DNA from 3 places in the Pseudomonas sp. LjRoot71 genome. Region 1 is predicted to be linked to each of the others. Evidence: predicted binding sites of a transcription regulator. Region 1 holds the regulator's gene; each other region holds the start of a gene.
What was found. Region 1 encodes sigma-54, which starts transcription at its own class of promoters, with help from an activator protein. Its sites were predicted from a motif close to ANTGGCATNNANNTTGCTNT; they were not measured.
Positions count from the first base shown of each region.

Region 1 (4,897 bases):
TAGGCAAGCCCGCCTACTACGAGCAACTGCCATCTACCGACAAGCAGATCGTCAAGGCCTACGGCCTGACCATCCAGTATTTCATGAGCAATGATCGCGTAGTGCTGATCGACCAGGCCAAGGTGATTCAGGAAGGTAATACCTTCGAAGGCGAGAAGATCGTCTATGACACCCAGCGTCAGATCGTCAACGCCGGCCGTGCAACAGGCAGCAATGTCACTGCACCACGACCGCGCATCGACATGGTGATCCAGCCCAAGAACAAACCAGCCGACAAGCAGGCGCAGTAATAATGGCCACATTGAAAGCCCAACACCTGGCCAAAAGCTACAAAGGCCGCCAGGTCGTGCGCGACGTCAGCCTGAACATCGACAGCGGCCAGATCGTCGGCCTGCTCGGCCCTAACGGTGCCGGCAAAACCACCTGTTTCTACATGATCGTCGGCCTGGTGCAAGCCGACCAAGGCCGCGTACTGATCGACGACCTGGACGTCAGCCACCAACCGATGCACGGCCGTGCCCGTGCCGGTATCGGCTACCTGCCACAGGAAGCCTCGATCTTTCGCAAACTCAGCGTGGCCGACAACATCATGGCCATCCTGGAGACCCGCAAGGACCTCAACGCCAGCGCTCGTCAGCAGGAGCTTGAAGGGCTGCTGCAGGAATTTCACATCACTCACATCCGCGACAACCTCGGCATGAGCTTGTCCGGCGGTGAACGTCGCCGCGTGGAAATCGCTCGCGCCTTGGCCACCAATCCCAAGTTCATCCTGCTCGACGAACCCTTTGCAGGTGTCGACCCGATTTCCGTGGGCGACATCAAGCAGATCATCCATCACCTCAAGGCCAAGGGCATCGGTGTACTGATCACCGACCACAACGTACGCGAGACGCTGGACATCTGCGAAACCGCCTATATCGTCAGTGATGGTCAACTGATTGCCGAAGGTGATGCCGAAACCATTCTGGCCAACCAGACGGTGAAAGAAGTGTATCTGGGCCATGAGTTCAGGCTGTAACCACAGCTTTTCTCAGGCCGACTGCAGCCAAGGCTAGGCAAAACCCTTAAAGTCAGGCATATAATTTGCTTCCTAGTGGCGCTTTTTAGAGGCGTCCTGTAGTGGATTGCGCACAGACGCCGGTAAATAAGGTCTGCAATGAAACCATCGCTAGTCCTGAAGATGGGCCAGCAGCTGACGATGACGCCGCAGCTGCAACAGGCCATCCGCCTACTCCAACTGTCGACCCTGGATCTGCAACAAGAGATTCAGGAGGCCCTGGAGTCCAACCCGATGCTCGAACGCCAGGAAGATGGCGATGACTTCGACAACTCGGACCCCATGGCCGATGGCGCAGAAAGCGCCAGCTCCAGTGAACAGCAGGAAACGCCCTACCAGGAGAGCAACTTTCAGGAAACCACGCAGACCGTGGACAACCTGGAAGAAGGCGACTGGGGCGAACGTATCCCCAACGAGCTGCCGGTTGATACCGCCTGGGAAGACATCTACCAGACCAGCGCCAGCAGCCTGCCCAGCAGTGCCAGCGAGGACGACGAGTGGGATTTCACCACCCGCACCTCCAGCGGTGAAAGCCTGCAGAGCCACCTGCTCTGGCAACTCAATCTGGCAGTGATGTCCGACAAAGACCGCCTGATCGGTGTCACCCTGATCGACTGCATCAACGACCAAGGCTATCTCGAAGAAACCCTGGAAGAAGTGGTCGACGCCTTCGACCCGGAACTGGATATCGAACTCGACGAAGTCGAAGCCGTACTGCACCGCATCCAGCAGTTCGAACCGGCCGGTATTGCTGCACGCAACCTGGGCGAATGCCTGCTTCTGCAACTGCGTCAGCTGCCCGCCAAAACCCCCTGGCTGAACGAAGCCCAGCGCCTGGCCAGTGACTACCTCGACCTGCTCGGCAGCCGCGACTACAGCCAACTGATGCGCCGCATGAAGCTCAAGGAAGACGAGCTGCGCCAGGTCATCGAACTGATCCAAAGTCTCAACCCGCGCCCAGGTTCGCAGATCGAGTCCAGCGAACCGGAATACGTGGTGCCCGACGTGATCGTGCGCAAGCACAACGAGCGCTGGCTGGTGGAGCTGAACCAGGAAGCCATGCCGCGCCTGCGGGTCAACGCGCAATATGCCGGTTTCGTCAAACGTGCCGACTCCAGCGCCGACAACACGTTTATGCGCAACCAGCTGCAGGAAGCGCGCTGGTTCATCAAGAGCCTGCAAAGCCGCAACGAAACCCTGATGAAGGTCGCCACGCAGATTGTCGAGCACCAGCGCGGCTTCCTCGACTACGGTGACGAGGCGATGAAACCCCTGGTGCTGCACGATATTGCCGAAGCCGTGGGCATGCATGAGTCGACCATTTCGCGGGTGACCACGCAGAAATTCATGCACACGCCACGCGGTATTTACGAGCTGAAATATTTCTTTTCCAGCCACGTCAGCACCTCCGAAGGCGGCGAATGCTCGTCCACTGCGATCCGCGCCATCATCAAAAAACTGGTCGCCGCGGAAAATGCGAAAAAGCCGTTGAGTGACAGCAAGATCGCTGGTTTACTGGAGGCACAGGGCATTCAAGTAGCCCGCCGCACGGTCGCCAAGTACCGTGAATCCCTCGGAATAGCGCCTTCCAGCGAGCGCAAACGATTGATCTAGGGCGGTACGAAAAAGGAAGACAGATCGCACTGACCGAACACTCCAGGCCACGCCTTTTCGCAAAAGCAGCCATACTGCAACTAAGCAATCAGCGCCCGTGCCAGGCTCGTTCTGTCAGAGTCTTCCACGCCACAGTGTTCCGGCGGCAGGCCTCTTGCCTGCCTCTTACACACGGCAACAAGGAGAAAGCGGTATGCAAGTCAACATCAGTGGACATCAGCTGGATGTGACCGACGCCCTGCGCGACTACATCGTCGAAAAACTCGCACGATTGGAGCGCCACTTCGACAAGATTACCAACGTGCAAGTCATCATGGAGGTCGAGAAACTCAAGCAGAAAATCGAAGCGACCCTGCACATAGCAGGCGGCGAAGTGGTCGCCAATGCCGAGCACGACGACATGTACGCCGCCATCGATTTACTGACTGACAAACTCGATCGACAACTCATCAAACACAAGGAAAAACAGCTCGAACGTCAACAGGGCGCAATGGCCCGCTGACCTCGTCTATCTCCTATGATCCAACTTGAAACCATCCTGACCCCCGGCCGTTCCCTGGTGAACGTGCCGGGAGGCAGCAAAAAACGTGTTCTCGAACAGATTGCCAACCTGGTGGCGCGCGAGCTGCCTGACCTGGACGGCCAAGACATCTTCGAAAGCCTGATTGCCCGCGAGAAGCTCGGCTCGACCGGTTTCGGCAATGGCATTGCCATTCCGCACTGCCGCCTGGCCGGTTGCAGCGCACCGATCAGCGCCCTGCTGCGCCTGGATGCAGCAGTCGATTTCGACGCCATTGACGGCGCACCAGTGGACCTGCTGTTTGTCCTGCTGGTCCCTGAAGCCGCCACTGACGCCCACCTTGAACTGCTCCGCCAGATCGCCAGCATGCTTGACCGCAGTGATGTGCGCACTCGCCTGCGTCAGGCCGAGAGCAGCGAGGCGCTGTATCAGGTGGTGGTGGACGTACAAAGCCAACTCAATCGAGCCTGAGCATGCGCCTGATCATCGTTAGCGGTCGCTCCGGCTCCGGGAAGAGCACCGCCCTCGATGTACTTGAGGACAACGGTTTTTACTGCATCGACAACCTGCCGGCCGGGCTCTTGCCTGAGCTGGCCGAACGCGCCTTGCTGCACACCGAACTGTTGCACCCGCTGGTCGCCGTCTCCATTGATGCACGCAACCTGCCCAGTCAGCTCAAGCGCTTTCCCGAACTGCTCGATGAAGTGCGCGCCCGCCACATTCAGTGTGACGTGCTTTATCTGGATGCCGATGAAGAAACCCTGCTCAAGCGTTTCTCGGAAACCCGTCGGCGTCACCCACTGACCAACGAAACACGCTCACTGGCAGAAGCCATTGCCGATGAAAGCCTGCTGCTCGGCCCGATCATCGACCTGGCCGACCTGAAGATCGACACCACCCACCTCAACCTGTACCAGCTGCGCGACAGCCTCAAGCTGCGCCTGCTCAACCAGCCTGAGCCGGGCACCGCGTTCCTGATCGAGTCCTTTGGTTTCAAGCGTGGCATGCCGGTAGATGCTGATCTGGTCTTCGATGTGCGTTGCCTGCCCAACCCCTACTGGAAGCCAGACCTGCGCGATTACTCTGGCCTCGATCAGCCCGTGGTCGATTACCTATCGGCCCAGACCGATGTCGAGGACATGTACCAGGATATTCTCGCCTACCTGAGCAAGTGGCTACCGCGCTTTGCCGCCAGCAACCGCGCCTATGTCACGGTGGCAATTGGCTGCACGGGCGGGCATCACCGCTCGGTGTACCTGGCCAACCGCCTGGGTGAAACCCTCAAACCCATCCTGAAAAACGTTCAGACCCGCCACCGCGACCTCAGTTAAGGAATTGCCGCGATGCCCGCCTGCGAAATCACCATTATCAACAAGCTTGGCCTGCATGCCCGTGCCGCTGCGAAGTTTGTCGGCGTAGCCGGGCGTTTCCCTTGCCAGGTCAAGATCGGCCGTAGCCCGGAGAGCATGGTCGATGGCAAGAGCATCATGGCCGTGATGATGCTCGCGGCTGGTAAAGGCACCACTGTGCACCTGCAGACCGAAGGCCCGGAAGACGGCGAGGCCCTCAACGCGCTGTGTGCGTTGATCAACAACTACTTCGACGAAGGCGAATAGTCGCCCAATAAATACCAAGGGGCCGAGCACCTGGATGCTCGGCCCCTTTTTTATGCCCGCCGATCAGCTACCCGCGACGGTCATGCGCTC
Region 1 covers NZ_CAXURA020000001.1:1,228,960-1,233,856, forward strand. Annotated here, with positions in the region: gene lptA (lipopolysaccharide transport periplasmic protein LptA) at 1-290, shown strand, start outside; gene lptB (LPS export ABC transporter ATP-binding protein) at 293-1,018, shown strand; gene ACSQ17_RS05820 (RNA polymerase factor sigma-54) at 1,157-2,671, shown strand; gene hpf (ribosome hibernation-promoting factor, HPF/YfiA family) at 2,865-3,173, shown strand; gene ptsN (PTS IIA-like nitrogen regulatory protein PtsN) at 3,189-3,662, shown strand; gene rapZ (RNase adapter RapZ) at 3,665-4,522, shown strand; gene ACSQ17_RS05840 (HPr family phosphocarrier protein) at 4,535-4,807, shown strand; gene pmbA (metalloprotease PmbA) at 4,871-4,897, opposite strand, start outside.

Region 2 (4,897 bases), 2.4 Mb from region 1:
GTGCCATCGGCTCCAACTGTGAAACCGGTAGGCGTCGACGCAATCAACGCCGCCACATCCAGCTGCCCCGCCGCAGTGAACTGCAGATCAACTGAAGACGGTGTGGTCAGCGTCGGGTCATCCGGGTTGCGCCCATCGATCAGCACATTCATTTGCCAGGTGTTCGGCCCGGTCTTGAGGAAATACTGGGTGAATACGTGGGAGTTACCCTGGGTGTCATAAATGTTGGTCGAGGTCGACGAGTTGTAAGTCGTCGGGTCCGCCGGGTTGAACGGCGTCGTGGTCGGCACGATATTGTTCGAATTGAGGTTGAAGGTCTGGTCCAGGTTGCTGGTTGGCAACGGCGCCTGACTGGCCGTTTCAATACGCAGGTCACTGACCACACCATTTTGCAGGTTGCCGGCGGCGTCAACGGCATAGCCTTGCAGGCGATAGCCAAAGTTGTTGACCATAAAACCGTCACGATCCGTACCGAAGTAGCCCGCACGGGTATAGCTGATATCGCCGTTATTGCTGGTCTGGAAGAAGCCGTTGCCGTTGATCGCCAGATCCAGCGCGTTCTGCGTGTAGTTGATGTTGCCCTGGTTGAACAGCTGCGACACATCGCCCAGCAGCACCCCACTGCCCTGGGGGTTTTTACCGGTGCCCAGCACCGAGGCTGCATACACATCGGCAAACTCGGCCCGCGACTGTTTGAAGCCTGCAGTGCCGGCGTTGGCGATGTTGTTGCCGGTCACGTTGAGGTCACTGGTCGCGGCACGCAGACCACTAAGACCGATATTGAACGCCATGGAAGACTCCTTTGCCGGGCAACCGGCGGTTAAAACCTGTTAGTTACTGACCAATGACCTGCACTTGCGACATCGGCACACTGCCGAGCCCTGCCAGGTTCAACATCAACTCTTTGCCGCCCAGGGTCACACTGTCGACGTTGGCCGGCAGCAAGGTGTAGAGGCCCTTGGTGCCATCGGCGTAGGTAGCCTGCGCTTCGAACTTGTAGGTGCCAGGCGGCAACAGATTGCCGCTGGCATCCTTGCCATCCCAGATAAAGCTGACATTGCCGGCAGCCTGCTCACCCAGGTTGACTCGCCCTACTGCCGCGCCAGCCTTGTCATAAATGTTGACGTAGACGTTACTGCTGCTGGCCGGCAGCACCAGGCTGGCCTTGAAGCTTTCACTGGTATCAACCACCGCTTTTTCGCTCGGGATGATGACCTTGCGCCCAACCAGGGATGAGGCTTGCAACGCTTGGGAAGACTGATAACCGGTGAGCAGCGAGCCCATGCTGGTGTTCAACTTCTCGATTCCCTCCACCTGACTGAACTGCGCCAGCTGGGCGATAAACTCACCATTGCCTTGTGGCTCCAGGGGGTTCTGGTTATTCAACTGGGCCACCAACAGGTTGAGAAACTCATTCTTACCGAGGTCCTTGTTCGTCTTGGTCTCGTTCTTGATCTGGTATTTATCCAGTACCGAACCGGCTACATCGCCAACAGTGCTCATAGGTCTGCGCTCCTTATCCGCTGGCTTACTGACCGAGGGTCAGCACGCGCTGCATCATCTGCTTGGCGGTGTTCATCATTTCGGTGTTGGTCTGGAAGGCCCGGCTGGCAGAGATCATGTCCGCCATCTCTTCCACCACATTGACGTTGGGGTAGTAGACGTAGCCGTTTTCATCCGCAGATGGATGGTTCGGCTCGTAGCGCGGCATCAGGGTGCTCTGGTCCTCGACCACACCGAGCACCTGAACGCCTACCCCGGCATTGTCCTGATCGGCAAACAACGAACCACGGTCACCGCCCTGCGCCGACTGGAACACCGTGGCAAACACCGGATGGCGTGCGCGGTAGGTCTGGTCAATGCTCGAGGAAACCGTCTCGGCGTTGGCAATGTTGCTGGAGATGGTGTTCAAACGAGTGCTCTGCGCGCTCATCCCCATTCCGGCGATATTGAAAACACTGGCAAGTGACATGGCATCAGGCTCCTGTTATTCGCCGCGCAGGGCGTTGACCAGCCCTTTGAACTTACTGTTGAGAAAGGTGAAGCTGGCCTGGAACTGCACCGAGTTCTCGGCGTAGTTGGACTGCTCGATCTGCAGGTCAACGGTGTTCTGATCAATCGATGGATGCAGCGGCGTGCGGTACGCCAGGCTGGCGTCGCCCATCGCCACACCATCGGCCGGGATATGCTGGCTGTTGGTGCGGTTCAGGCTGACCTGGCCACGCTGGCTCTTGGCACTCTGCTCGGCCAGCACGCTGGCGAATTCAAGATCACGCGCCTTGTAATGCGGCGTATCGGCGTTGGCGATGTTGTTGGCCAACACTTCGGCACGCTGAGCGCGAAAGCCCAGTGCCTGTTCGTGAATACCGAGTGCCCGATCGAAGCTGATGCTCATGGTCAGAAACCTTTGCCAGTTGGCGTTGCTGTTTTCCGTGCAAGACCATAAGCAAGGCGTGTGCCATTTTATTTTTTGCTTATATTTCAATACTTTATATAAATATAACAGCCCTTTTAGCGGCAAAGCGGCAAAGGCTTTCCGCCTTCTGGCAAGTAAAGCGGCAACGGCTCCGCGGTCGTTGCCACCTTCCGTGTACAACACACAATGCTGACTGTTTAAGGAGATATCGCAGACACCAACACACCACTCATCAGACAATCACATTCAGTTTTGACAAGCATTCTCATTAACATTAGTATCTTTCGCATCTTAACTGCCTGCTACGAGCCTCAATCATGTACGTCTGTCTCTGCGAAGGTGTAACTGACGGTCAGATTCGCGAAGCCATCTACGAAGGCTGCTGCAGCTACCGTGATGTACGGGCCACCCTTGGCGTCGCCAGCCAGTGCGGCAAATGTGCTTGCCTGGCCAAGCAGGTTGTACGTGAAACCCTCAGTGAAGTGCAGAGCAGCCAGGCAGCCCTCGCCTACCCGGCAAGCTTCGTCGCCGCCTGACTTGATCAGCATTTAGAAACCGGACCTCGCGTCCGGTTTTTTTATGGCCGGCCATTTTTTATACCTTTAATTCAATACCTTAGCGCCAAGATGCAGAACTTAAACATTCGCATTCATATTAATTTTAGCTTTGGATTCAACTACTTAGGTTTGACAGCCGAAAATCATCGGCCCAGAATTTGGAGCTAACTCACCTTGCAAGGCAGGCGCAGATATGAAAGGCGACAAGAAAGTCATCCAGCATCTGAACAAGATCCTCGGTAACGAGCTGGTCGCGATCAACCAGTACTTCCTGCACGCGCGCATGTACGAGGACTGGGGCCTGAAGAAACTCGGCGAGCACGAGTATCACGAGTCCATCGATGAGATGAAGCATGCGGACAAGCTGATCAAGCGCATCCTGTTTCTCGAAGGTCTGCCCAACCTGCAAGACCTCGGCAAGATCCTGATCGGTGAAAACACCAAGGAAATGCTTGAGTGCGACCTGAAGATCGAACACAAGGCGCATATTGATCTGAAAGCAGCGATTGCCTACTGCGAAAGCATCGGCGACTACGCCAGCCGCGAACTGCTTGAAGAAATCCTCTGCTCCGAAGAAGACCACATCGACTGGCTGGAAACCCAGCTCAGCCTGATCGAAGCAGTAGGCCTGCAAAACTACCTGCAGTCGCAGATGGACGAATAACCGTCGCCCATGCGCACAACTGAAAACGGGAGCCCATGGGCTCCCGTTTTTATTTAATGCGCGGCTCAACAGACACAAAAAACCCCGCCAGCGCGGGGTTTTTCAGGACAGCTAACGGCTCAGGCACCGGCCTTCTGTGCTGCGTCCTTGATCAGGGTTTGCAGCTCACCCTTCTCGAACATTTCCACCAGGATGTCGCTGCCGCCGACCAGTTCACCACCGACCCACAGCTGTGGAAAGGTTGGCCAGTTGGCATATTTCGGCAGATTGGCGCGGATTTCCGGGTTTTGCAGAATGTCGACATAGGCGAACTTTTCGCCACAGGCCATCACAACCTGCGCAGCCTTGGAGGAAAAGCCGCACTGCGGAGCGTTCGGCGAGCCTTTCATGTACAGCAGAACGGTATTGTTGGCGATCTGCTCTTTGATGGTTTCGATGATATCCATTGGGCACCTCAGGACTTAACTTCCCGACTCACGGGTCGGCACGGTGGCGGCATTGTAGCGAAAAGCCGAGCGCAATGCTCGGCCTTCCAAGCCACTTTCCACACGCCGAATATCCCTGCTCAGGCCGCAAACACCTGCACAGGCACCCCATTTAGCGCCGCATTGCCGGACAAGGCATCAAGCTGCCGCTCATCGGTCAGGTCATTGGCGCTGGCCCCCGGTTGCTCGCTGGCAATCGCCATATGTACGCCCGGTCGGGCGTGCCCCCAGCCGTGTGGCAGGCTGACCACCCCGGCCATCATTTCATCGCTGGCGGCCACTTCTACCTCAATCACCCCCACCCGCGAGCGCACCCGCACCAACTGGCCATCGCTCAGCCCACGCTGACTCAGGTCCACCGGATGCATCAGCAACTGATGACGGGGTTTGCCTTTTACCAGGCGATGATAGTTGTGCATCCAGGAGTTATTGCTGCGCACATGACGACGGCCAATCAATAGCAGCTCGTCAGCCTTGGCCGTCGGCTGTTCGGCAAAACGCTGCAGGTCAGCCATGATCACCGCTGGCGCCGCCATTACCTGCTTATTGACGGTTTTCAGACGACTGGCCAGGTTGGGTTTGAGTGCGCCCAGGTCGAGGCCATGGGGGTGCTCGCGCAACGCGGCCAGGGACAACTTATGTTCCGACTTGTCGCCGTAAGCACCAAAGCGCAGGCCCATGTCGATCATCTGCTCCGGGGCCATGGTCGGCTTGAGTTCTACGCCGGTCTTGGCGGCAAAGGCTTTGGCCAGGCCGACGAAAATCTCCCAGTCAT
Region 2 covers NZ_CAXURA020000001.1:3,594,270-3,599,166, reverse strand. Annotated here, with positions in the region: gene flgE (flagellar hook protein FlgE) at 1-791, opposite strand, end outside; gene flgD (flagellar hook assembly protein FlgD) at 835-1,503, opposite strand; gene flgC (flagellar basal body rod protein FlgC) at 1,529-1,972, opposite strand; gene flgB (flagellar basal body rod protein FlgB) at 1,988-2,395, opposite strand; gene ACSQ17_RS16870 (bacterioferritin-associated ferredoxin) at 2,734-2,952, shown strand; gene bfr (bacterioferritin) at 3,167-3,637, shown strand; gene grxD (Grx4 family monothiol glutaredoxin) at 3,757-4,083, opposite strand; gene ACSQ17_RS16855 (molybdopterin oxidoreductase family protein) at 4,203-4,897, opposite strand, start outside.
Region 2: the regulator sigma-54 is predicted to act here: its motif matches at 2,444-2,463, upstream of flgB (flagellar basal body rod protein FlgB).

Region 3 (4,897 bases), 1.8 Mb from region 1:
GGCGGTATCGCCCAAGCCGTAACCGCCGCCCACAAGATCGCCCCAGGCAAGCCAGTGGAGGTTGAAGTAGAAAGTCTGGAAGAACTGCGCCAGGCACTGGATGCCGGGGCCGACATCATCATGCTGGACGAGCTAAGCCTGGACGAAATGCGCCAAGCCGTCGCCCTCACCCAAGGCCAGGCAAAACTGGAAGCCTCGGGCGGGGTAAACGAAAATACCTTGCGGGCAATTGCTGAAACTGGAGTGGATTATGTGTCGATTGGCACACTGACCAAGGATGTAAAGGCGGTCGATTTGTCGATGCGGCTAAGCCTTTAGCGCCTGCAAACGCGTTTTGCGTTTTAGCCGCCTAGCAGTGATTCTATCACTGCGCTCAACCCACACAATACGTTACGTCGATATAGCCTTACTTGCTCGAGTTAATGAACTCCAGAAATGCTCGTAAAGAGCTATCGTTTTGAGCGCCCTGCTGGAGAGATTCAATAGCGCCCGCATAATTCTGATCGCCATGCATGGACCTCATTCTTTCGAGCATCTCGGCTGCTTTATCGAAATCACCCTGTTCTACCAGAATCAGAATATAGCGATAAAATGCAGGCACATAGGGGTAACTGTAGACAAGTCGCTCGGCCTCAGCGGCTCTTTCATCAAGGCTACCCGGCAATTGCATTCTCATAAAATCAATAAACGAACTCATACCCGTCAAGAAGAAATACGAATTATCCGGCGAAGAGTATTCTGTAACGCCGACACGCGCCATCTCAAAACGTAGGTTTCGGAAGTCAACCTCCAAAACCCGATAGTCACGCCAAACAACTACAAGGAAAAAACAAAAAGCAGCAATCACCCCCAAAAAAGGTACAAACCTGAGCTTACAATCCTTTCCTCCAAGATAGCCAAGATAAAGAAAGAACGGAATCAGAAAGTAAGAATACTCCAGAGGATACTCAAGAAGAGCATGAACCCCGATAACTGCAACACAGAGCGCAGCAAAAGCTGAATCCAGATCACGCACACACCAGAACGTCTTTATCAGCCATACGCCAAACAACACGACTACAATAACGCCTACATAGATCCCATTCCACACAAGCATATCTACGATAATACTATGAGAATGCAAGGTAAACATTGCCACCGGATACGCCAATGCATAATCAACTTGCGCTGCGGCCACCTGCCCCCATCCGTAACCTAGCCCGCCTTTATCCCACGACGCTTGTATCAACTGCCACCATATATGCAACCGCTCCGTACTTGTAAAGCGGTCATAAACACCAACGGCAGAACCAGGCTCAATTAAATAAAATTCAGCAGCCAAATCAGCCTGCCAAGCGGCCCCCAAAACGAGCACCAGACCACCCAAAAGATAAGCAAAAAAAACCAAACCGCCTCTAAGGCCACCCCAATAAAACCAGAGCACGCCGATCAATACATACTGCAGCAACGCCATCCTTGATGCAGCTAAAACCATACCCACAACAAGCCAGACCGTGACCACGGCAAGCATCCATCCAGATATGCATCGTTTGTAATTCAGCCATAGCGCCGACACCAGCCCAAGCCCAAGAAGAGTGACTAGATGGTTAGCCTGACCTATATTTGCCGTGGCGCGTGCACCGGCACCCGGCGTCAACACCCAAATAGTTTCCCACGTATCAAACCACTGCCCAAGCGCAATACCTGAAGAGATTACACCAAGCGCTAGAAAACCAACCGCGCCAAAATAAATCACTCCCGCCTGACGCCCCAGCATAAAGGCCAAAACAGCTGACAACAGATAGAAACTCACCAACCATGCTGTTTCAACAGAATAGATAATGGTTGAAAAGTACTGCCCCCACACAACCAACAACAAAACAAAAATCAAACAAACCGGAAACCCTACTACCAGGTCATCTCTACGAGCCAAAACCCAAAAGAAAAACAAACCAAGAAAAGCCACATACTCACTGTAAAAATTAAACCAAGGCTGATAATGATTAGGGGCAAATAACGCAACAAATAAAAAAAAGAAAAAAACACAAACAGCCGAACCCTGACTAGCAAATCCCTTATTCATAATTAAAACTCATCACCCCAATAAAAAAAGGCAGCGTACGCTGCCTTTTTTTTACCCAAAATTACTGAGCGGTAAAGGTACCAGTTGGAGCCGTGCTGTAATCGTGGTTGCAGGAACCCGGCAACACTTTTTGAACAGCTGCGTTATTACCACCACAACGCCAGCTACTGATAGCATTGCCAATGCTCGCAACAGTGAGTGGCGCAGGGGTAGCTGCACCGTCCATTGGCTCAAGGTAAACATACCCACCATTAACAGTACTATCAAGGTTACGAATGGTTACACGAACCGCACCATCTGCAGTTGTAGCAATCTCACGCACATACTGAGTTGTACCAGCAGAGCTTTCACAACCCCAATTACCTGCACCAGGACCACTGCTAAGAGTTTGATATTTCTCAGTTACTGTTGTACGGCAAGAACTGGCAGCCAAGGTCACTTCAGACATCTTAGCTTTCTTGGTGTAATCCTGATAAGCAGGCAGTGCAACAGCAGCCAGAATACCGATAATCGCAACCACGATCATCAGCTCGATCAGGGTAAAGCCTTTTTGCATTTGAGCTTTCATAAAGCATCTCCTAGTTATGTTCAGGTCAACGACCTAACCCAAGCAAAGCATCCTTCATGCCAACTCCACAGAGCCACCACCGTGCAAGCTCGGCATGCACAGCGGCGCACAAAACATCCAAATCAGCGGGCACTAACTGCCATTTTTTGTCACCCACCAGCATTGCGTTTGGCACAAACAAATCAACTAGGCTATAAGGCTGGGATTGTTATGGAGCCCGCAATGAACGATACCGTGTCGCTTACCGGCCTTGCCCGCCAGATGGTTCTGGCTGAATTGCTGGACGAGAAAACCGCCCAGCAGGCGCAAAGCCAAGCCCAGCGCAACAAGCTGTCACTGGTCACCTATCTCGTGCAGAACAAGCTTGTAAAAAGTCGCGTACTGGCCGAACTCGCATCCGATCAGTTTGGCGTTTCATTCGTTGACCTCAACTCAATCGATAAAGAAAGCCAGCCCAAGGATTTGATAACGGAGAAGCTCGTTCGCCAACATCGCGTACTACCGCTATGGCGACGCGGCAATAAGCTGTTTATTGCGGTATCAGACCCCACCAACCATCAAGCGGTCACTGACATTCAGTTCAGTACAGGGATGAATACCGAAGCCATCCTGGTAGAGGATGACAAGCTTGGCGAGGCGATAGAGAAATTCTTCGACTCAGCCTCAAGCGGCATGGAAGACCTGGGCGATATTGACCTTGATGGTTTGGATGTTGAAGCCGTCAATGACGACACTCAAGACAAAGGCGAGGGCAATGCCGCCGATGACGCCCCGGTGGTGCGCTTTGTAAACAAAATGCTGCTGGATGCTATTAAAGGCGGCTCGTCCGACCTGCATTTCGAACCTTATGAAAAAGCCTACCGTGTCCGCTTTCGCACAGACGGGATACTGCATGAGATCGCACGCCCGCCGATACAACTCTCTCCACGTATATCCGCACGCCTAAAGGTCATGGCTGGTTTGGATATTTCAGAAAGACGCAAACCACAGGATGGCCGCATCAAAATGCGTATATCCAAAAGCAAATCGATCGATTTTCGTGTCAGCACCTGCCCCACGCTGTGGGGCGAAAAGATCGTGATGCGGATTCTGGACTCATCAAGCGCACAGATGGGCATTGATGCGCTTGGCTACGAGGAGTCGCAGAAAGAACTCTACATGTCTGCCCTAAAGCAACCCCAAGGCATGATTCTGGTTACCGGTCCAACCGGCTCAGGCAAGACCGTATCACTCTACACAGGATTAAACATCCTAAACACCGTGGATGTGAACATTTCAACCGCCGAAGACCCTGTTGAGATCAACTTGGAAGGCATCAACCAGGTCAACGTTAACCCGAAACAGGGCATGGACTTTACTGCAGCACTGAAGTCATTTCTGCGCCAGGATCCAGACATCATCATGGTTGGCGAAATCCGTGACCTTGATACCGCCTCTATCGCCATCAAGGCTGCACAGACAGGTCACATGGTAATGTCGACGCTGCACACCAATAGCGCGGCAGAAACCCTAACCCGACTTCGCAACATGGGTGTTCCTTCATTCAACATTGCCACCTCGGTCAACCTGATCATCGCGCAGCGTCTGGCCCGCAAACTCTGCAATCATTGCAAGAAAGAGATACAGGTGCCACGGGAAACGTTGCTTGAGGAAGGCTTCCCGGAAAACAAGATTGGCACCTTCAAGATTTATGAACCTGTCGGCTGCGAAAATTGCAATGGCGGATACAAGGGGCGTGTCGGGATTTATGAAGTGGTTAAAAACACGCCGGCCCTGCAACGGATTATCATGGAGGAAGGCAACTCTATTGATATTTCCGAGCAGATGCGTAAAGACGGCTTTAATGACCTGCGTACTTCAGCGCTGCTGAAAGCCATGCAAGGCGTGACAAGCCTCGCAGAAGTGAACCGCGTGACTAAGGACTAACCGATGGCCGTTAAAGAGATAAAGACCAGCACCTTTGCGTGGGAAGGTACTGATAAAAAAGGCTCCAAGGTAAAAGGTGAGACCAGTGGTATCAACCCTGCACTGGTAAAAGCCCAGCTACGTAAGCAAGGTATCAATCCGACCAAAGTCCGAAAAAAATCTGTATCACTATTTAGCTCTGGCAAAAAAATCAAGCCCATTGATATAGCGCTTTTTGCTCGGCAGATGGCCACCATGATGAAGGCCGGCGTTCCGCTCTTGCAAGCATTCGATATCATTGCGGAGGGCTTGGATAATCCCAACATGCGTAAACTGGTAGACGATATAAAACAACATGTTGC
Region 3 covers NZ_CAXURA020000001.1:3,030,929-3,035,825, reverse strand. Annotated here, with positions in the region: gene nadC (carboxylating nicotinate-nucleotide diphosphorylase) at 1-318, shown strand, start outside; gene ACSQ17_RS14265 (Wzy polymerase domain-containing protein) at 407-2,062, opposite strand; gene ACSQ17_RS14260 (pilin) at 2,124-2,630, opposite strand; gene pilB (type IV-A pilus assembly ATPase PilB) at 2,853-4,556, shown strand; gene ACSQ17_RS14250 (type II secretion system F family protein) at 4,560-4,897, shown strand, end outside.
Region 3: the regulator sigma-54 is predicted to act here: its motif matches at 2,675-2,694, upstream of ACSQ17_RS14260 (pilin).